One region of the Streptomyces sp. NPDC001663 genome, then DNA from elsewhere that is predicted to be linked to it. Evidence: riboswitches for the same ligand, from Rfam matches in the RefSeq annotation. Region 1 holds a riboswitch; each other region holds the start of a gene.

Region 1 (4,179 bases):
CCGGTCGGCGGGTTGCTCGCGCAGGCAGGCCTCCACCAGCTCGCGCAGGCCGTCGGGCACTCCGGAGAGATCGAAGTCGCGGGTCAGGATGCGGAGCAGGATCACCGAGTCCTGGCCCTCACCGAAGGGCTCCCGGCCGGCGGCGGCATGGGCGAGGACCGCGCCCAGGGAGAAGACGTCGCTGGGCGGGCCGACCTCGGCGCCGTTGCGGATCTGCTCCGGCGAGACGTACCCCACCGAGCCGACGACCGCGCCGGTGTTGGTCAGCGCGGTCGCCTCCAGGGCTCGTACGATCCCGAAGTCGATGACTCTCGGGCCGTCCGGCGAGAGCAGGATGTTGGAGGGCTTCAGGTCCCGGTGGACCATCCCCTTGGCGTGGATCGCGGTGAGCGCCTCGCCGAGGGCGCCCGCCAGGAGCCGTACCGCCTGCTCGGGCAGCGCGCCGTGGTCGAGGACGGCGTCGCGCAGATTCGGCCCCTCGACGAACTCCGTGGCCATCCACGGCCGTTCGGCCTCGGTGTCCGCGTCCACCACCCGGGCGGTGTAGGTGCCCGTCCCGCCGATGGTCTGCGCGGCCCGTACCTCCTGACGGAACCGGGCCCGGAAGGTGCGGTCCTCCGCGTGTTCGGCCCGCACCACCTTCACGGCCAGCCGTGGACCCCCGCGGCCCTCCGCGAGGTACACCTCGCCCATCCCGCCCGCGCCGAGTCTGCCCAGCACCTCGTACGGCCCGATCCACCGCGGATCGTTCGCGCGCAGCGCCTCCACCCGTGCTCCCCCCGTCCAGCGTCCGGCTGACGAAGGGGAGCGTATACGTCAGACGACGTACGTCGGGTCAGACCGCCGGCACGCAGCGGCCGTCCTCGGTCCGGTACTGCCACTTCGCGCCAATCGTCACCAGCTCCTTGACTGCGGTGACGAAGCGCTCGACGTGCTCGTCGGGGGTGCCGGCGCCGAAGCTGACGCGGATCGCGTTGAGGGACTTCTCGCCCGGGGCGGCCTCGGGGGCGCCGCACTCGCCCTGGGTCTGCGGGTCGCTGCCCAGGAGGGTGCGGACCAGCGGGTGGGCGCAGAAGAGGCCGTCGCGGACGCCGATGCCGTACTCGGCGGAGAGGGCGGCGGCGAAGTGGGAGCTGTTCCAGCCCTCGACGACGAAGGAGATCACGCCGACCCGCGGGGCGTCGTCGCCGAAGAGGGAGAGGATCCGGATCTCCGGGACCTCGGCCAGGCCCGCCCGCACCTTCTCGATCAGGTACTGCTCGCGGGCGACCAGGGTGTCGAAGCCGGCCTCGGTCAGCGCCTTGCAGGCCGACGCGATGGAGTAGGCGCCGATCACGTTCGGCGAGCCCGCCTCGTGCCGGGCGGCGCTGTCGTGCCACTCCACGTCCACGCCGCCGTCCTCGCGCCGGGTGACCTTGCGGCTGGCGCCGCCGCCCGCGAGGTAGGGGTCGGCCGCCTGCAGCCAGTCGGCGCGGCCGGCCAGGACGCCGGAGCCGAAGGGCGCGTACAGCTTGTGGCCGGAGAAGGCGACCCAATCGACGTCGAGGTCCTGGACGGAGAGCGGGTGGTGCGGGGCCAGTTGGGCGGCGTCCAGAACGATGCGGGCGCCGTGCGCGTGGGCCGCGGCGGCGAGTTCGCGGACCGGCCACAGCTCGCCGGTGACGTTCGAGGCGCCGGTGACGCAGACCAGGGCCGGGCCGAACGGGTCGCGGTCGGCGAGGGCGCGCTCCAGGGTCTCGACGGCCTGCTGCGGAGTGCGCGGGGCGTTGAGGTAGGTGACCCGGGCGTCCTTCCAGGGCAGCAGCGAGGCGTGGTGCTCGGTCTCGAAGACGAAGACCTGGCAGTCGGCGGGGAGCGCGGCGGCGAGGAGGTTCAGGGAGTCCGTGGTCGAGCGGGTGAAGATCAGCTGGTCGTCGGCGCGGCAGTCCAGGAACTCGGCGACCGTCCTGCGGGCGTTCTCGAACAGGTCGGTGGAGAGCTGCGAGAGGTAGCCGGCGCCGCGGTGGACGCTGCCGTAGTACGGGGCGTAGGCCGCCACGTCGTCCCAGACGCGCTGCAGGGCCGGGGCGCTGGCCGCGTAGTCGAGCGCGGCGTAGGTGACTTCGCCGCCCGTGACGAGCGGGACGGTGACATCCCTGCCCAGAACGGGCAGCGGAGCACAAATGGCGGTGGCGGCGGCAGCGGTGGAGACAGACATGGCGAACTCCTGTGAGGGGTAAGCGGAATCGCCGTACCGGACGGTGCGTCGACGGCACGGGAGAAGGTGAAAGGGGTATGCGGAGGCGGGGCTCGACGCCCTATCGCATTCGCTTGCTCACAGAAGACTCCCTCGAACGACCAGGACCCCTGGTTTCGAGAGGGGCCCGCGCTTGCCGTAGACCTCGCTGCCTACGGCCTGGTCTTCACCCGGGGCACCCCGCCACGGACGGAGGGTTGCCGGACAGTCGGCCGGGGCCTCATGACTGTCACTCATGACCTGGAAAGGAACGTACGTGAAGTGATCGCGGTCCCGCAACCCGTGTCCGAATTACGGGACCGCAGCGCCTGTCGGCTACTTGTTGCTGGCCGCCACCCAGCGCTCCAGCACCCGCTTCGCCGACCCGGAGTCGATCGACTCCGCCGCCTTCTCCATGCCGGCGCGGATCTGCTCGGCCAGGGTGCCGGGGCCCGGGTCGAGGGCCACCAGGGCCGCCGCCGAGTTCAGGAGTACGGCGTCGCGGACGGGGCCCTTCTCGCCGTCCAGGAGGCGGCGGGCGACCTCGGCGTTGTACGCCGGGTCGGCACCCCGCAGCGCCTCCACCGGGACCAGCTCGATGCCCACGTCCCGCGGGTCGAACGACTCCTCGGTGACCTTGCCGTCGCGGACGATCCACACCCGGGAGGTGGACGTGGTCGTCAGCTCGTCGAAGCCGTCGTCACCGCGGAAGACCAGGGAGGAGTTGCCGCGCTCGGCGAGGACGCCGGCGATGAGCGGCGCCAGACGCGGGTCGGCGACACCCACCGCCTGGGCCTTCACCTTGGCCGGGTTGGTCAGCGGGCCCAGGGCGTTGAAGGTCGTCCGGATGCCCAACTGCCCACGGGCGGCGGCCACATGACGCAGCGCCGGGTGGAACTTGACGGCGAAGCAGAAGGTGATCCCGGCTTCCTCGGCGACCTCCGCCACCCGCTTCGGCGTCAGCTCCAGATTGACGCCCAGCTTCTCCAGGACGTCCGAGGCACCCGAAGCCGAGGAAGCGGCCCGGTTGCCGTGCTTGACGACCTTCGCGCCCGTGCCGGCGATGACGATCGACGACATCGTGGAGATGTTCACCGTCTTCGCGCCGTCGCCACCCGTCCCGACGATGTCCACGGTCCGTCCGGGCACCTCGATCACGTTCGCGTGCTCGTACATCGTCCGGACCAGGCCGGTGATCTCCTCGACGGTCTCGCCCTTGGCCCGCAGGGCCACCGCGAACCCGGCGATCTGGGCGTCGGTCGCCTCGCCGCGCATGATCAGGTCCATCGCCCAGGCGGTGTCGTCGGCGGTGAGGTCGTGGCCGTCCAGCAGGCCGTTCAGCAGCCTGGGCCAGGAACGGCCCGCCGCGGTGTCGCCTCCAGCGGGGGTCACAGCGCTCATACGGCCGCTCCTGGGTGTCGTAGAGGAAAGTGCGCATCCCACATGCGCATCCCCACCCTATCCAGCTCAGGGGCATGGAGAAGGGCCCCGTCCGAACACCGGACGGGGCCCTTCTGGTGCGCGTGGCGAGCGCAGCGATCAGTGGTGGCCGTGGCCGCTCGTGATCTCCTTGTACTCCTCGACGGTCGGCTTCGGGATCTGGGACTCCTCGCCGTAGTACGCCTCGCTGAGCTTGGCGCGCAGCTTCTCGGCGCCCTTCACCTTGCGCTCGACGCCGTTCTCGTCGACCGTCGGGCCGATCTCGAGCGGCTTGTACTGCTCGTGCGCCGTGAGGGTGTGCAGCGCGTCCTGGCTGAGCGGCTCGTGCACCTCGATGAACTCACCGTGCGGCAGGCGCTTGATGATGCCCGACTCGCGGCCGTGCAGCACCTTGTCCTTGTCCCGGCGCTGCAGGCCGAGGCAGATCCGCTTGGTGGCGATGAACGTGAGCACCGGCACGATGAAGAACGCGCAGCGGACGAACCAGGTGATCGAGTTGATCGACAGGTGGAAGTGGGTCGCCC
Region 2 (4,179 bases), on a different contig from region 1:
CCTGCTCGACAATCCTTCCGCCGTCGATGAAGACGACCCGGTCGGCGATCTCGCGGGCGAAGCCGATCTCGTGGGTGACGATGACGAGGGTGGTGCCGCTGGTCGCCAAGTCCTTGATGACGGCGAGGACTTCACCGACGAGTTCGGGGTCGAGGGCGGAGGTCGGCTCGTCGAAGAGGATGACACCGGGGCGCAGGGCGAGGGCGCGGGCGATGGCCACGCGCTGCTGCTGGCCGCCGGAGAGCTGCCGCGGGTAGGCGCCGGTCTTGTCGGCGAGCCCGACCCGGCCGAGCAGCCCGCGGGCGAGTTCCTGGGCTTCGGGCTTGCCGAGCCTCCCGGTGGCGACCGGGGCGGCGGCCACGTTGTCCAGGACCGTCAGGTGCGGGAAGAGGTTGAAGTTCTGGAAGACGAAACCGATCCGGCCGCGCTGGGTCAGGATGGCCCGCTCGCTCAGCTCCTTCAGCCGCTCGCCGTGCCGCTTCACACCGATCAGCTCGCCGTTGATGCTGACGTGGCCGATCTCCGGCTTCTCCAGGTGGTTGATGACCCGCAGCAGGGTGGACTTGCCGGAGCCGGACGGGCCGAGGATCACGGTCACCTCGCCCGGCCGCACCGTCAGGTCGACGCCGTTCAGCACCCGGTGGGCGCCGTACCACTTATGCACGTCGTGCACCTCGACGGTGGCCGCCTCGACATCCGCCAGGGGCTCGAGGGTCTTCGCGGTCATACGGCGGCCTCCCGGCGGATGCGGGCTCGCAGGTCGGTGAGACCGGTGCGGAGCTTCTGCAACGGCGTCGGCGGGAGGGTGCGGGTGGCGCCCCGGGCGAAGTACCGCTCGACGTAGAACTGGATGACGGAGACGACGCTCGTCAGGATCAGGTACCAGACGGTGGCGACCAGCAGCAGCGGCACGATGTCGCCGGGGTAGGTGGCGCCCATGGACTGCGCGGTGCCGAAGAGGTCGAGCAGCGAGACGTAGAACACCAGTGAGGTGCTCTTGATCAGGCCGATCAGCTGGTTGACGTAGTTCGGGGTGATCGACCTCAGCGCCTGCGGGAAGACGATCTTCGTGAACTGGTAGCTCCTCGGCAGGCCGAGCGCCGATGCGGCCTCGTGCTGCCCCTGGTCGACGGAGAGGATGCCGCCGCGGACGACTTCGGCGGCGTAGGCAGCCTCGTTGAGGCTGAGGCCGATGACGGCGATGACCATGTCGGTGGCGAGCTTCGACTCGTCGAAGGAGAAGAAGGCCGGCCCGAAGGGGACGCCGACGCTCAACGTCTTGTACAGGGCACTGAAGTTGTAGAGGAAGAGCAGCACCACGATCAGCGGGATGGAGCGCAGCGCCCAGATGTACGTCCAGCTGACGGCACGCAGCACCGGGCTCTTCGACAGCCGGGCCAGGGCGAGGACGATGCCGCCGAGGAGGCCCAACACGGCGCTGTAGGCCGTCACTTCGAGGGTGATCAGCAGGCCGTCGACGATGTTCGGCCGCAGGAACCAGTACCCGAAGCGGTCCCACTGGTAGAAGGGGTTGGTCGTCAGGCCGTGCACGAACTGGGCCACGAGGACCAGCACGACGGCGGTGGCGATCCAGCGCCCCGGCCTGCGCAGCGGCAGAACTCGCTGTGCGGCGAGGGGTTTTGACGGGGCGTCGGCGGGCGGCGCCTCGGGGGCGGTGACGGTGACGCCTGGGGGTTCACTCATGGTGGGCTCCGGCTGAGTCGGTCACCCCGGACCGCGAAGACCGCACGCCACGACAGGACGCAGCGCACTGGAATGCACGGGACCGGGGGCTGGGCGGACGACGACACGCCGTGCGGGCGGGTGTTCGTCGGGGTGCGGAGGCTGAGGAGAGGTGTCAGCCCCGGCAACGGGCACAGCCCGGTGCGGTACACAGTGCGCTGTTCACGCGGAGCAGATCGACGGCACGGTTGGCGGCGAACAGGTTCAGCAGGTTCGCGTACGGCTGTACGCAGCCCTGAGGGCGGCGTGCGGCCGTCCTGGGAGCTGCGTACATGGTGTCACCGTCACTGTTCTGGCCCGTGGGCCTCGCGCTTACCGAAACGTCATCCGGTCCGGTCGTCACCTGGGGCACCCCACCGCGGAGCGAGGGTTGCCGGTCAGCTAGCCAGGGCTTGTCGCTGACGCTCATGACCGTTCTGAGCCGTAATTAAGACAACTGGCCGAACGGATGTCAACGCCGGTCCACTGTGTGGAACGACTCAGGGCCTGTTGACCTGCGGTCCGGTCCCGTTTCCGTCGGAGACATGGGCCGCCCAGTCCAGGATCTGGACAGCGGCGCCGGCGGCCTCCAGGCCCTGACAACGGTCGTGGTGGCGCCGGGCGATGCCGTCCAGGTCGAGATGCCTGCCGAAGGCCGGGTGGGCGGCCAGTCGGCGGGCGTAGGCCCACAGCACCGGATGGTCGGCGATGCGCTGCACCGCGCCGGCGTCCAGGTGGTTGCGGTGGACGGTGTCGAGTTGGACCAGTGCGACCCACAACTCAACGTCCGCGGCGGTGACTTCGTCGCGGATCATGTATGTGCGGCCGACCAGCCACCGCTCCAGCGCGCCCAGCGTCTCGAGCAGTGTCTCAAGCGCCGCCGCGCGCTCCGACTGCTCGCCGCCGGCCGATCCGGCGCTCTGCGCGGCCTGTTCGATGCCCTGCGCGCACATCCGCTCCACGGCCTCGATCTCCGACTCCGCGCCGCACGGGTACGGCGAGGGGCGGTCGCCGCCGAAGCGGCGGGCGAGGTCGCGCATGATGTCCGGGGCGTGCGTGCTGACGATGCGTCCGGACCAGTCGTCGCTGAGCACCGGCGCGACGGCCGGACCGGAGTACCGGTGGGCGCTCGCCTCGTACAGCGGCCGCAGGGCCGAGTGGCCGCCCTCCGGACAGTCGGGGACGGCGGGCAGGAAGGTCGCCGGACAGGCGGCGTCCAGGCCCAGCAGGCTGTGGGTGACGGCGATGCGCAGGCCGTCGGGACACGCGGTGGACAGATGGAGTCGGTAGCGGCCGGGTACGGCGTAGTGGCCACTGCGCGCGTCCCTGCCGATGCGACCGCGGAAGGCGGGCGCGGGCCGGTCGGACGCGTGGGCGGCCAGCGGTGTGACGGTCATGACTCTCCCCGGGAGCGGGCGCGGACGTACGCGCGGCGGAAGCGACGTCGGGCGAGGGAGCAGGGCTCACCTGTGCGCGCAGGTGGGGACGACTCCCCCAGGGGGACGCCGTCGGCGCGGGATGGGCGCGGCTCAGCCCTGGAGCCTGATCGCACTGCAGACGCGCTGCAGGTCGATGTGACGGCGGGAGGTGAGAAGGAGAGGCGAACGGCTCACTCGGACGGTGACCGGTTCCAGGCGCCTCATGTTTCCCTACCTATTCACTAGGATTCCCCTCTGGAGTGTCGATCGAGGCGGAGGCGGCGTCAAGAGGGCCGTCCCGCATCGCGGACAGTGGGCCGGACACCGGCTCACTCCAACCGTCCGGACACCGGCATCCCGGACCCCAGCCGCCACATGATTCCCCGGTGCAACCATTCGCGGTCGGAGGCTGTCTGTTGTTGAGGAACTCGCGTTCCCCCGCAGTTCGTCCGACCGACGCCGATGCTTCACCTCAGAGGACCCCCATGCCCCAGAGCTCTACCGGCCTTCGTCCGCTCCGACAGACCGCCGGCGCCCTCGGTGCCGCCGCCTTGCTGGCGCTGGGCGCCGCGCCGGCCGTCGCCGATGACGACACCGGAGCCGTGCTGACTCTGAGCAACATCGCGCCGATCGACGGGGTGAAGCCCGGCAGCACCTTCGACGTGCCGGCCGCCTTCACCAACAGCGGCAACGGCTCGGTCGACAAGGTCTACCTGTCGTACTCCGTCACCCGCGGACTGAGCCACACCGATCTGCCCTCCAACTGCCTTCGCTACGAGGTCGGTTCCTTCGACGAGGCGCCCAGCAAGTCGTACGCGGTCTGCGAGTTCGACCAGACCGTCGAACCCGGCGCCGTCTACGCACCCGAGAAGGCCCTGACGCTGAAGGCACTCGACCGCGCGCTGTACGACAGGCTTCGGGTGGTGGTCGACACCACCGACCCCGCCCCCACGGACGGCGCTTCCGAGCCCGTCCGCGGAACCGGCCCCGTGGTCAAACTGGTCAAGCAGCCCGACGCCACCCCGGCCGACCCCGGCTA
Region 3 (4,179 bases), on a different contig from region 1:
CGTCTGGTACAGCATGTGGTGGACGAACCAGAGGACCGAGTTCGCGATGCCGTTGTACGCGTCCGCGTGCACGTCGGCAGGGACGTCCAGCATCCGCACACCGTCCTCGCCCACCCCGCGCCGCACGGCCTCGCGGTCGCCGTCGGACAGCGCCGAGCACACCCACAGGGCGCCCGCGTCGGGCCCGATCGCGGACAGACCGGAGACCAGCCCGCCGCCGCCGCGCTTGGCGGCCAGCGAGCCGTTCTCCTGCACTTCGTACGAGACCGGGCCGCGATTGGACGCGACCAGGACCTGATGAGCAGCGCCGTGCGTGGAAGCCATACGCCTCAACCTAGCCCGGCCCGGAAACGCTCAAACGTACGGTCGCCCTCGGCGGATGCACCGTATACGGCACGTAACGTGCGCCGTCAGGCGACCTTCCGAGAGGCGTACTCCGCGATCTCCGCCATCGGCGGCCGCTCCTCCGTGTCCACCGAGTAGGTGCGCGGCTCGAATCCGTCCTCGCCCCGTTCGAACTGGGTGAGGGAGGGGCGGATGAGGTGTCCGCGGGCCAGCCGGAGCTGGGCCGTACGGTAGATCGCCGCCGCCATCCGGCCGAGCGCCTGCCCGTCCTGATGACGGTGCTTGCGCACACCGACGTCGACCTGGGCGAGGGCGTCCAGGCCCACCAGGTGCAGCGCGTCGATCAGCATGCCGAGCTCCACGCCGTACCCGACCGGGAACGGCAGCTGCTCCAGCAGGCTGCGCCGGGCCGCGTACTCGCCGCCGAGCGGCTGCACGAAGCCGGCCAGCTGCGGCCAGTGCATGTTCAGCAGCGGGCGCGCCATGAGCTCGGTGACCCGGCCACCCTGGCCCGCGGCGCCGGCCAGCGGGCGGTCGTACATGCCCTTGACCAGATCGACCCCGGGGTCGGTGAGCAGCGGGCCCACGATCCCGGACACGAAGTCCGACGAGAATTCCTTCAGGTCGGCGTCGATGAAGCAGACGATGTCCCCGCTCGTGACGAGCAGGGAGCGCCACAGGACCTCGCCCTTGCCGGGGACGGTCGGGATGCGGGGCAGGATGTCGTCGCGGTGGACGACCCTGGCCCCGGCCGCCGCGGCGACCTCGGACGTACGGTCGGTGGATCCGGAGTCGACGACGACGATCTCGTCGACCAGCGGGACCTGCTGCATGAGGTCGTGACGGATGATCGCGACGATGTCGCCGACCGTCTCCTCCTCGTTGAGCGCGGGCAGCACGACACTGACCGACTGGCCCGTGCGCTGCTTTGCGGCCAGGATCTTGTGCAGCGGGCGATCGGTCAGGGACCAGGAGCGGGTGCTCAGCCAGCGCTCGACTTCTTCCAGCACGTAGGCGGCTCCTCTGCGTTCTCTCGGCGAGAGGGGATCATCTGTGATCCATCTCGCGGTTCGGACGGCTATCTCAACTGTCCTGGCCTTCGGTTACAGTCTTGAACAACGCTGGTGACCATCGCATGTCGGGGGTCGCCCCGTGTTTACAACCGAATACCGCTCATCCAGAGGGGCAGAGGGAAACGGCCCGATGAAGCCCCGGCAACCCTCCAGCCGGCTCTCGTAGATCAACGTTGATCATTCCGCGAGGCTCCCGGCTAGGGAAGGTGCCAAATCCGTCTCACGGCGAGATGCGTCGTGAGGAAGATGAGGAGAAAGGGCCTCGCCTCACATGGCTGCGCAGACTGTTGCAAGCACCACCGACTCCACGACGACCGTAGACCTGGGTCCCGCCGCGGCGCTCTCCTGCCGCGAATGCGGTCACCGGGTACCCCTCGGACCGGTCTTCGCCTGCGAGGAGTGTTTCGGCCCGCTCGAGATCGCGTACGACTTCTCGGCCTACGACACCGAGGAGCTCCGCAAGCAGATCGAGGCGGGACCCGCGAACATCTGGCGTTACGCGCCGCTGCTGCCCGTCCCGGCGGACGTGGCCGACAAGCCGAACATCAACCCCGGCTGGACCAAGCTGGTCAAGGCCGACAACCTGGCGCGCGAGCTCGGTGTCACCGGCGGTTTGTATGTGAAGGACGACTCCGGTAACCCGACGCACTCCTTCAAGGACCGTGTCGTCGCCCAGGCGCTGGAGGCCGCGCGGGCCTTCGGCTTCACCACTCTCTCCTGCTCCTCCACCGGCAACCTGGCCGGTGCGGTGGGCGCCGCGGCGGCCCGCGCCGGCTTCCGCTCCTGCGTGTTCATCCCGCACGACCTCGAGCAGGGCAAGGTCGTCATGGCCGCGGTCTACGGCGGCGAGCTCGTCGGCATCGAGGGCAACTACGACGACGTGAACCGCTTCTGCTCCGAGCTGATCGGCGACCCGGCCGGCGAGGGCTGGGGCTTCGTCAACGTCAACCTGCGGCCGTACTACGCCGAGGGCTCCAAGACCCTGGCGTACGAGATCTGCGAGCAACTCGGCTGGCAGCTCCCCGACCAGCTCGTGGTGCCCATCGCCTCCGGCTCGCAGCTCACGAAGATCGACAAGGGGCTGCAGGAGCTGATCAAGCTCGGGCTCGTCGAGGACAAGCCGTACAAGATCTTCGGCGCACAGGCGGAGGGCTGCTCGCCGGTGTCGGTCGCGTACAAGGCGGGCCTTGACGTCGTACGGCCGCAGAAGCCGAACACGATCGCCAAGTCGCTGGCGATCGGGAACCCGGCGGACGGTCCCTACGTGCTCGACATCGCGCGTCGCACCGGGGGAGCGGTGGAGGACGTGAACGACGAGCAGGTGGTGGACGCCATCAAGCTGCTGGCCCGCACGGAGGGCATCTTCGCGGAGACCGCCGGTGGGGTGACCGTTGGTGTGGCGAAGAAGCTGATCGAGAACGGTCTGCTGGACCCGAGCCTCACCACGGTCGTGCTCAACACCGGTGACGGGCTCAAGACGCTGGATGCGGTGGCGGGTACGGGTCTTACGGCGACGATTCGCCCCAACCTTGAGTCGTTCCGTGAGGCCGGGCTCGGCTAAGAGGTAGTTGTTCGTCTGCGGGACTGTGGGGGCTTGTCGCGCAGTTCCCCGCGCCCCTGAAGGGGCGCTACCCGACCGGAGGTCATAAGCATGAGCGTCAACGTCCGCATCCCTACCATCCTGCGCACCTACACCGGCGGGCAGGCCGAGGTCGCCGCCGAAGGTGCGACCCTCGGCGAGGTCATCGCCGATCTGGAGAAGAACCACACGGGTATCGCCGCCCGCGTCCTCGACGACCAGGGCAAGCTGCGCCGCTTCGTCAATGTGTACGTGAACGACGACGACGTGCGGTTCGAGCAGGGGCTGGAGACGGCGACTCCGGACGGTGCGGGCGTCTCGATCATCCCGGCCGTCGCCGGAGGCTGACGGAGCGTACCGGCCGACCCGATTATTACCGTCGGTAACGCCGGTTACCAAGAGTTCACCGAATTGCCCCCTCCGTGAGAGAAGCGGAGGGGGCAATTCTGCATGGTTGAGCACGGTACAGTTGGGGAACCTGCTGCTTTCTGCATGCCGGATGCATATGAGTAGTGGCTCCGGATGCGACGAGAAGCAGCCAAAGTGTGCAGGTCTTTTGCGTCTTATGCTCCTTTTATGGGGCCCGACTTGCCCTGAATTCAGGCGAATTCTCCGTAAATTCCCGACCGGTCTTGCCCGGAATTCTCGTCCGATTGACCTGTTGCAGACGGCAGTTGGGCAGATACATTCAGCCGCGGTCGACGCGTTCCGGCGCACGCCCCCAACCGTGGGGGGTGAGGTCTGACCCGGATCCGCGAAGTGTGGATCTGTGCAAGGGCCAGTAATAGGGGAGTTAGGCATGGCTCAGGGCACCGTCAAGTGGTTCAACGCGGAGAAGGGGTACGGCTTCATCGCGGTCGACGGTGGTGCGGATGTTTTCGTCCACTACAGCGCGATTCAGATGGACGGCTACCGCACCCTGGAAGAGGGTCAGCGGGTCGATTTCGAGATCTCGCAGGGCCAGAAGGGGCCGCAGGCGGACATGGTCCGTCTGGCGACCAGCTGAAGCACGCGCCGGGTTAACTGCAGCGACGTTCTTCTTCGAGGGGTCCGCACCAGCAGGTGCGGGCCCCTCGGCATGTCCGGGGACGGGCCGTGGGACGGGGGTCCGGGGGTGGGCTCGGACCGTGAGAGGCGCTTGCACTCGAAGGGGGCGAGTGCTAATCATTGGCGTTAGCACTC
Region 4 (4,179 bases), on a different contig from region 1:
CCGGCCGACGCGTCGTCCGTGGCGCTCGGGGCGCAGGCCGCGAGCAGGGCGGCCAGGGTGCCGCCGCCGGCGAGGGCGAGGAAGCCGCGTCGGGAGGGTCCGGCGGGCAGGAGGTCCTGCCAGTGCTGGGGCAGCGCGCCGTCATCGGATGCAGGCATGGGTTCTCCAGAAAATGACCGACGGCACGGCACAACCGTGGGGAGCTGTACGCGGGCGTGGCGGAGCAGGCAGGAAGGCTGGGGGGAAGGTGACAGGGGCCGAGGGCCGTCAGAAAGCCGACGCGGTGCGCGCGGTCGGATGCCTCAGCGCCGCGGACAGGCGCACGTGCCGACGCGCGCCAGATCCACGTGGATCCTCCGGGTCAGCAGCGAGTTCGCGGTCACGACTCATTGATAACAGCGGAGATCGGGGGCAGACAATGCGGGACTTGTTTCAGAATCGAGAAACTCTCCGGCAAAACTCCGCTCGTACACTTCCGGCATGACCGACTCCACGCGCTTCACGGCCGACTGTCGCCGCCCCGGTTCCGACGACCACCGGCCGTTCCCGAGGCACGACACAGGAGTTGCCCCCGATGCAGTCCCCAGCGCGCACACGGCCCGAAGGCCCTGCGGGCACTGACCCCAGAGGCTGCGCCCCTCGGGTCCACCCGTCGATCGACGACCTGCTGGCACGGGCCCGCACTCGCCTCGACCGGATCACTCCGAAAGACGCGGCCCGCGAACTGGCCGACGGCGCCCTGCTGGTGGACGTCCGCGCGGACATGGTGCGGCGGGCGGAGGGCGAGATCCCCGGCTCCCTCGTCATGGACCGGAACGTGCTGGAGTGGCGGCTCGACCCCTGCAGCGCGTGGCGGATCGAGGAGGCGGCCGACCACTGTCTGCGCGCCATCATCATGTGCTCCCAGGGCTACATGTCGAGCATGGCCGCCGCCGGACTGCACGATCTCGGCCTGCTGCGGGCCACCGACATCATCGGCGGCTACGAGGCCTGGCGCGCCTCCGGCCTGCCTGTGGTGCCCGGCGGCACGATGCCCGGGTCGTACGTGGCCACCGCACCGTCCCCGATCAGCCTCGATCCGGGCGGGCAGCGCATGCTGGTCGACGGCGCTCCCGTCGCCCTCACACCGCTGGAGTTCCGGCTCCTCACCGCACTCCTGCGCGGCAACGGCCGCGTGATCCGCCGTGAGGACCTGCGCGCGGGCCTGGGCGAATGGGCGGGCAGCCGCAGCCGCTCCGTCGACCTGCACATCCACCGCATCCGCCGCAAACTCGGACCGCGCGCCGCAGCCCTGCTCACCACGGAGCGAGGCGTGGGCTTCCGCCTGCGCGCGACACCCGCACCGGTCGACACACCCTGACAACATCGCTCACGACCAGCACGCGCGAGAGCGCGGACGCGCCGACGCGTGTTGTCCGACTCACCTCGCGATATTGACTGATTACAACCGAGATCGATAAAGTTTCAACTGGCATTGAGTGTCAGCATCGAGCCCTGGCTTGCTGACCGGCAACCCTCCGACGCGGTGGGGTGCTCCAGGTGAAAGCCCGGCCGGGTCGCCGACCCGGCAAGCGCGTGTCCCCGTTGCAGGGGCCTGGAACACGGAGGAATGATCGTGCGGCACAGCAGCGTCTCGAGTCCCTCCGTCCTGGCCGCCGCGACCCTCTCCCGGTTCTCCCGCCGACGCCACATCGACCTGCAGCGCATCACAAGCTGCCTGTGTCAGGGCTGACTTCACTCCCGTCGGCTGTCCGAGAACGTTCACCGCTGGTTTTGACGCCCGCACCGAACTCCTGTTCTTTCCCCGCCTCATCCCTCTCTGGACGTGTCGCTCTTCCTCGGGAGCAACACCCCTCACGCCTCTTCACCGTCCGCACGGACCCGTGCGTGACGGCTGTCGAGTAGGAGAACTCATTCCGTGAGATCGCATCCGGATTCCCGCCCTGGCCGATGGGCGGCACTGCCCTCTCTCCAGCGTCGCCGGCGTCGCCCGGGTGACGCGTGCGGAGGTGCTGCGGGTGCGGCAGGCGGTTTTCGTCGAGGCGTCGCGCACGTGCGGGTCCTGCTGGGTCTCGGTCCTCGGCCAGCACGTGCCGCCCAACACGGCGGGCCCGGTGATCGTCCTGGCCAGCTGTCCGGCGGCCCGCGGCAGCGCGCCGCGATCGCCCGCGCCCTGGCGCTCTCCCCGACGCGATGTTCTGCGACGAGCCGGTGTCCGCACTCGACGCCTCGTTCCAGGCCCAGATCCTCGACCTGCTCGCCGAACTGCGGGCCGACACCGGGGTGACGCACCTGTTCATCTCTCACGACCTGGCCGCCATACGCCGGATCGCGCACGAGGTCGCCGTCATGCGGGCCGGCCGCTTCGTGGAGACAGGCACCACCGAAGATCTGTTCACCCACCCCCGCCACTCGCACACCCGCGAACTGCTCGTGGCGATCCCCGGCGGCTGCTACGCCAAGGCCGCGTCCGAATCTCTCGAAGCGAAGGAACACACGTGACCGTTCAGGACACCACCGCAGACCTGTCCGCCTTCATCCGCGACTGGCAGGAGTGGCACACCAGGCAGGAGGAACGACTCGCCGACCCCCACGGATTCCTTGCGATCACCGGCCTGCACTGGCTCGGCCACGAGCCGCAGCACTTCCCGGACGCTCCGGGCGCCTGGTCGACCGGCACCGACGGGGTCGTCGTGGTCCTCGACGACGGCGAGGAACTGATCATCGACGGGACCTCCGTCCGCGGCGAGCACCGCTTCGGGGTGCTCCCGGAGCGCGGCGGAGTCGACGCGGTCTGGGGCGACGCCGTGATCGAGGTGGCCAAGCGCGGTGGACACGACATTGTCCGCCCCCGGCACCCTGACACCCCGCTGCGCACCGCCTTCACCGGCACACCAGCCTACGCCCCGCATCCGCGCTGGGCGGTGACCGGCCGCTACACGGCCTTCGACGACCCGCGGCCGACGACCGTGGGCGCGGCGGTCGAGGGCCTCGAGCACGTGTATGACGCGCCGGGCCGGGTCGAGTTCGAGCTGGACGGACGGCCCCTGGCACTGACCGCGTTCCCCGGACACAGCCCGGGCAGCCTGCTGGTGCTGTTCACCGACGCGACCTCCGGGATCACCACCTACGCAGCCAACCGGGCCCTCGCCCTCGACCCGCCCGACGCCGACGGCACGGTCGTCCTGGACTTCAACCGAGCGACGAACCTGCCGTGCGCCTACACCGACCTGGCCACCTGCCCGCTGCCGCCGGCCGAGAACCGGCTGCCCGTGGCGATCGAGGCCGGGGAGAAGATCCCTCGCGAGCGGGGCGGGTCCTGAGCACCGGGCGCCACCGAGACGACCACGACCCAGAGGGACGAACACCGCATGAGCACCCCCGCGATCAGCTCGCTGGCCTTTCTCACCCCGGGCAACTTCGCCGACGACGACCCATACACCGGACTGGAGGAGACACTGCGACTGTTCGAGTACGGCGAACGGCTGGGCTTCGACGGCGCCTGGATCCGGCAGCGCCATCTCGAGCACGGTGTCGGCTCGGCCGCGGTCTTCCTCGCCGCGGCGAGCCAGCGCACCGAGCGGGTCGAGCTGGGGACCGCGGTCATCCCGATCGGGTACGAGAGCCCGTTCCGGCTCGCCGAGGACCTGGCGCTGGCCGACGTGCTGTCCCGCGGCCGGCTGCAGATCGGCTTCAGCACCGGAATGCCGCACGCCGAGCTCCTCGGCGACCTGGTGTACGACGGGGACTGGCGCAGCTTCGACCTGTCCTACGGCAGGATCGCCCGCGTCATCGACCATCTGCGCGGCGACTACCTCGGTGGCCCGGACACGGTGATCCAGTCGCCGGGCAACACCCAGCGACCGCGCCTGCAGCCGCACAACCCCGGCCTGGTGGACCGGGTCTGGTACGGCGGCGGCAGTCTGCGCTCGATCCGATGGGCCGCCGAGCACGGCCTGAACCTGCTCAGCGGCAACATCGTCACCGGCGAGGGCACCGACGACTTCACCACGGCCCAGCTCACCCTGCTCTCCGAGTACCGCCGGTCCCTTCCCGGGAACCGGCCGACCCGGGTGGCGCTGGGCCGGGTGATCGTGCCGTTCGACAGCGCCGACGCGACGACCCGGGCCCGCTACCGGGAGTACGCGGCCGGTCGGCACCAGCGCACCCTGGCACCGC

The links. Region 1 has a riboswitch for S-adenosylmethionine ahead of ACFY1L_RS26360 (aminotransferase class V-fold PLP-dependent enzyme). Riboswitches for the same ligand answer to the same signal wherever they lie in the genome.
Region 2: another riboswitch for S-adenosylmethionine. It lies ahead of ACFY1L_RS01160 (amino acid ABC transporter permease); the one in region 1 lies ahead of ACFY1L_RS26360 (aminotransferase class V-fold PLP-dependent enzyme).
Region 3: another riboswitch for S-adenosylmethionine. It lies ahead of thrC (threonine synthase); the one in region 1 lies ahead of ACFY1L_RS26360 (aminotransferase class V-fold PLP-dependent enzyme).
Region 4: another riboswitch for S-adenosylmethionine. It lies ahead of ACFY1L_RS46585 (putative leader peptide); the one in region 1 lies ahead of ACFY1L_RS26360 (aminotransferase class V-fold PLP-dependent enzyme).

Annotation. Positions count from the first base shown of each region.
Region 1 covers NZ_JBIAUR010000008.1:257,777-261,955, forward strand. The annotation lists gene ACFY1L_RS26355 (PQQ-binding-like beta-propeller repeat protein) at 1-768, opposite strand, end outside; gene ACFY1L_RS26360 (aminotransferase class V-fold PLP-dependent enzyme) at 836-2,197, opposite strand; SAM riboswitch class IV at 2,361-2,477, opposite strand; gene trpD (anthranilate phosphoribosyltransferase) at 2,552-3,616, opposite strand; gene ACFY1L_RS26370 (cytochrome bc complex cytochrome b subunit) at 3,755-4,179, opposite strand, start outside.
Region 2 covers NZ_JBIAUR010000001.1:242,996-247,174, forward strand. The annotation lists gene ACFY1L_RS01155 (amino acid ABC transporter ATP-binding protein) at 1-727, opposite strand, end outside; gene ACFY1L_RS01160 (amino acid ABC transporter permease) at 724-1,704, opposite strand; SAM riboswitch class IV at 2,047-2,156, opposite strand; gene ACFY1L_RS01165 (glutathione S-transferase C-terminal domain-containing protein) at 2,223-3,119, opposite strand; gene ACFY1L_RS01170 (putative leader peptide) at 3,252-3,365, opposite strand; gene ACFY1L_RS01175 (hypothetical protein) at 3,626-4,179, shown strand, end outside.
Region 3 covers NZ_JBIAUR010000007.1:155,572-159,750, forward strand. The annotation lists gene ACFY1L_RS23290 (trehalose-6-phosphate synthase) at 1-324, opposite strand, end outside; gene ACFY1L_RS23295 (glucosyl-3-phosphoglycerate synthase) at 411-1,355, opposite strand; SAM riboswitch class I at 1,516-1,671, shown strand; gene thrC (threonine synthase) at 1,690-2,979, shown strand; gene ACFY1L_RS23305 (ubiquitin-like small modifier protein 1) at 3,070-3,345, shown strand; gene ACFY1L_RS23310 (cold-shock protein) at 3,797-4,003, shown strand.
Region 4 covers NZ_JBIAUR010000021.1:86,279-90,457, forward strand. The annotation lists gene ACFY1L_RS46570 (ABC transporter substrate-binding protein) at 1-158, opposite strand, end outside; gene ACFY1L_RS46575 (putative leader peptide) at 303-383, opposite strand; gene ACFY1L_RS46580 (winged helix-turn-helix domain-containing protein) at 575-1,360, shown strand; SAM riboswitch class IV at 1,471-1,580, shown strand; gene ACFY1L_RS46585 (putative leader peptide) at 1,610-1,732, shown strand; gene ACFY1L_RS46590 (hypothetical protein) at 2,194-2,502, shown strand; gene ACFY1L_RS46595 (DUF1684 domain-containing protein) at 2,499-3,323, shown strand; gene ACFY1L_RS46600 (LLM class flavin-dependent oxidoreductase) at 3,372-4,179, shown strand, end outside.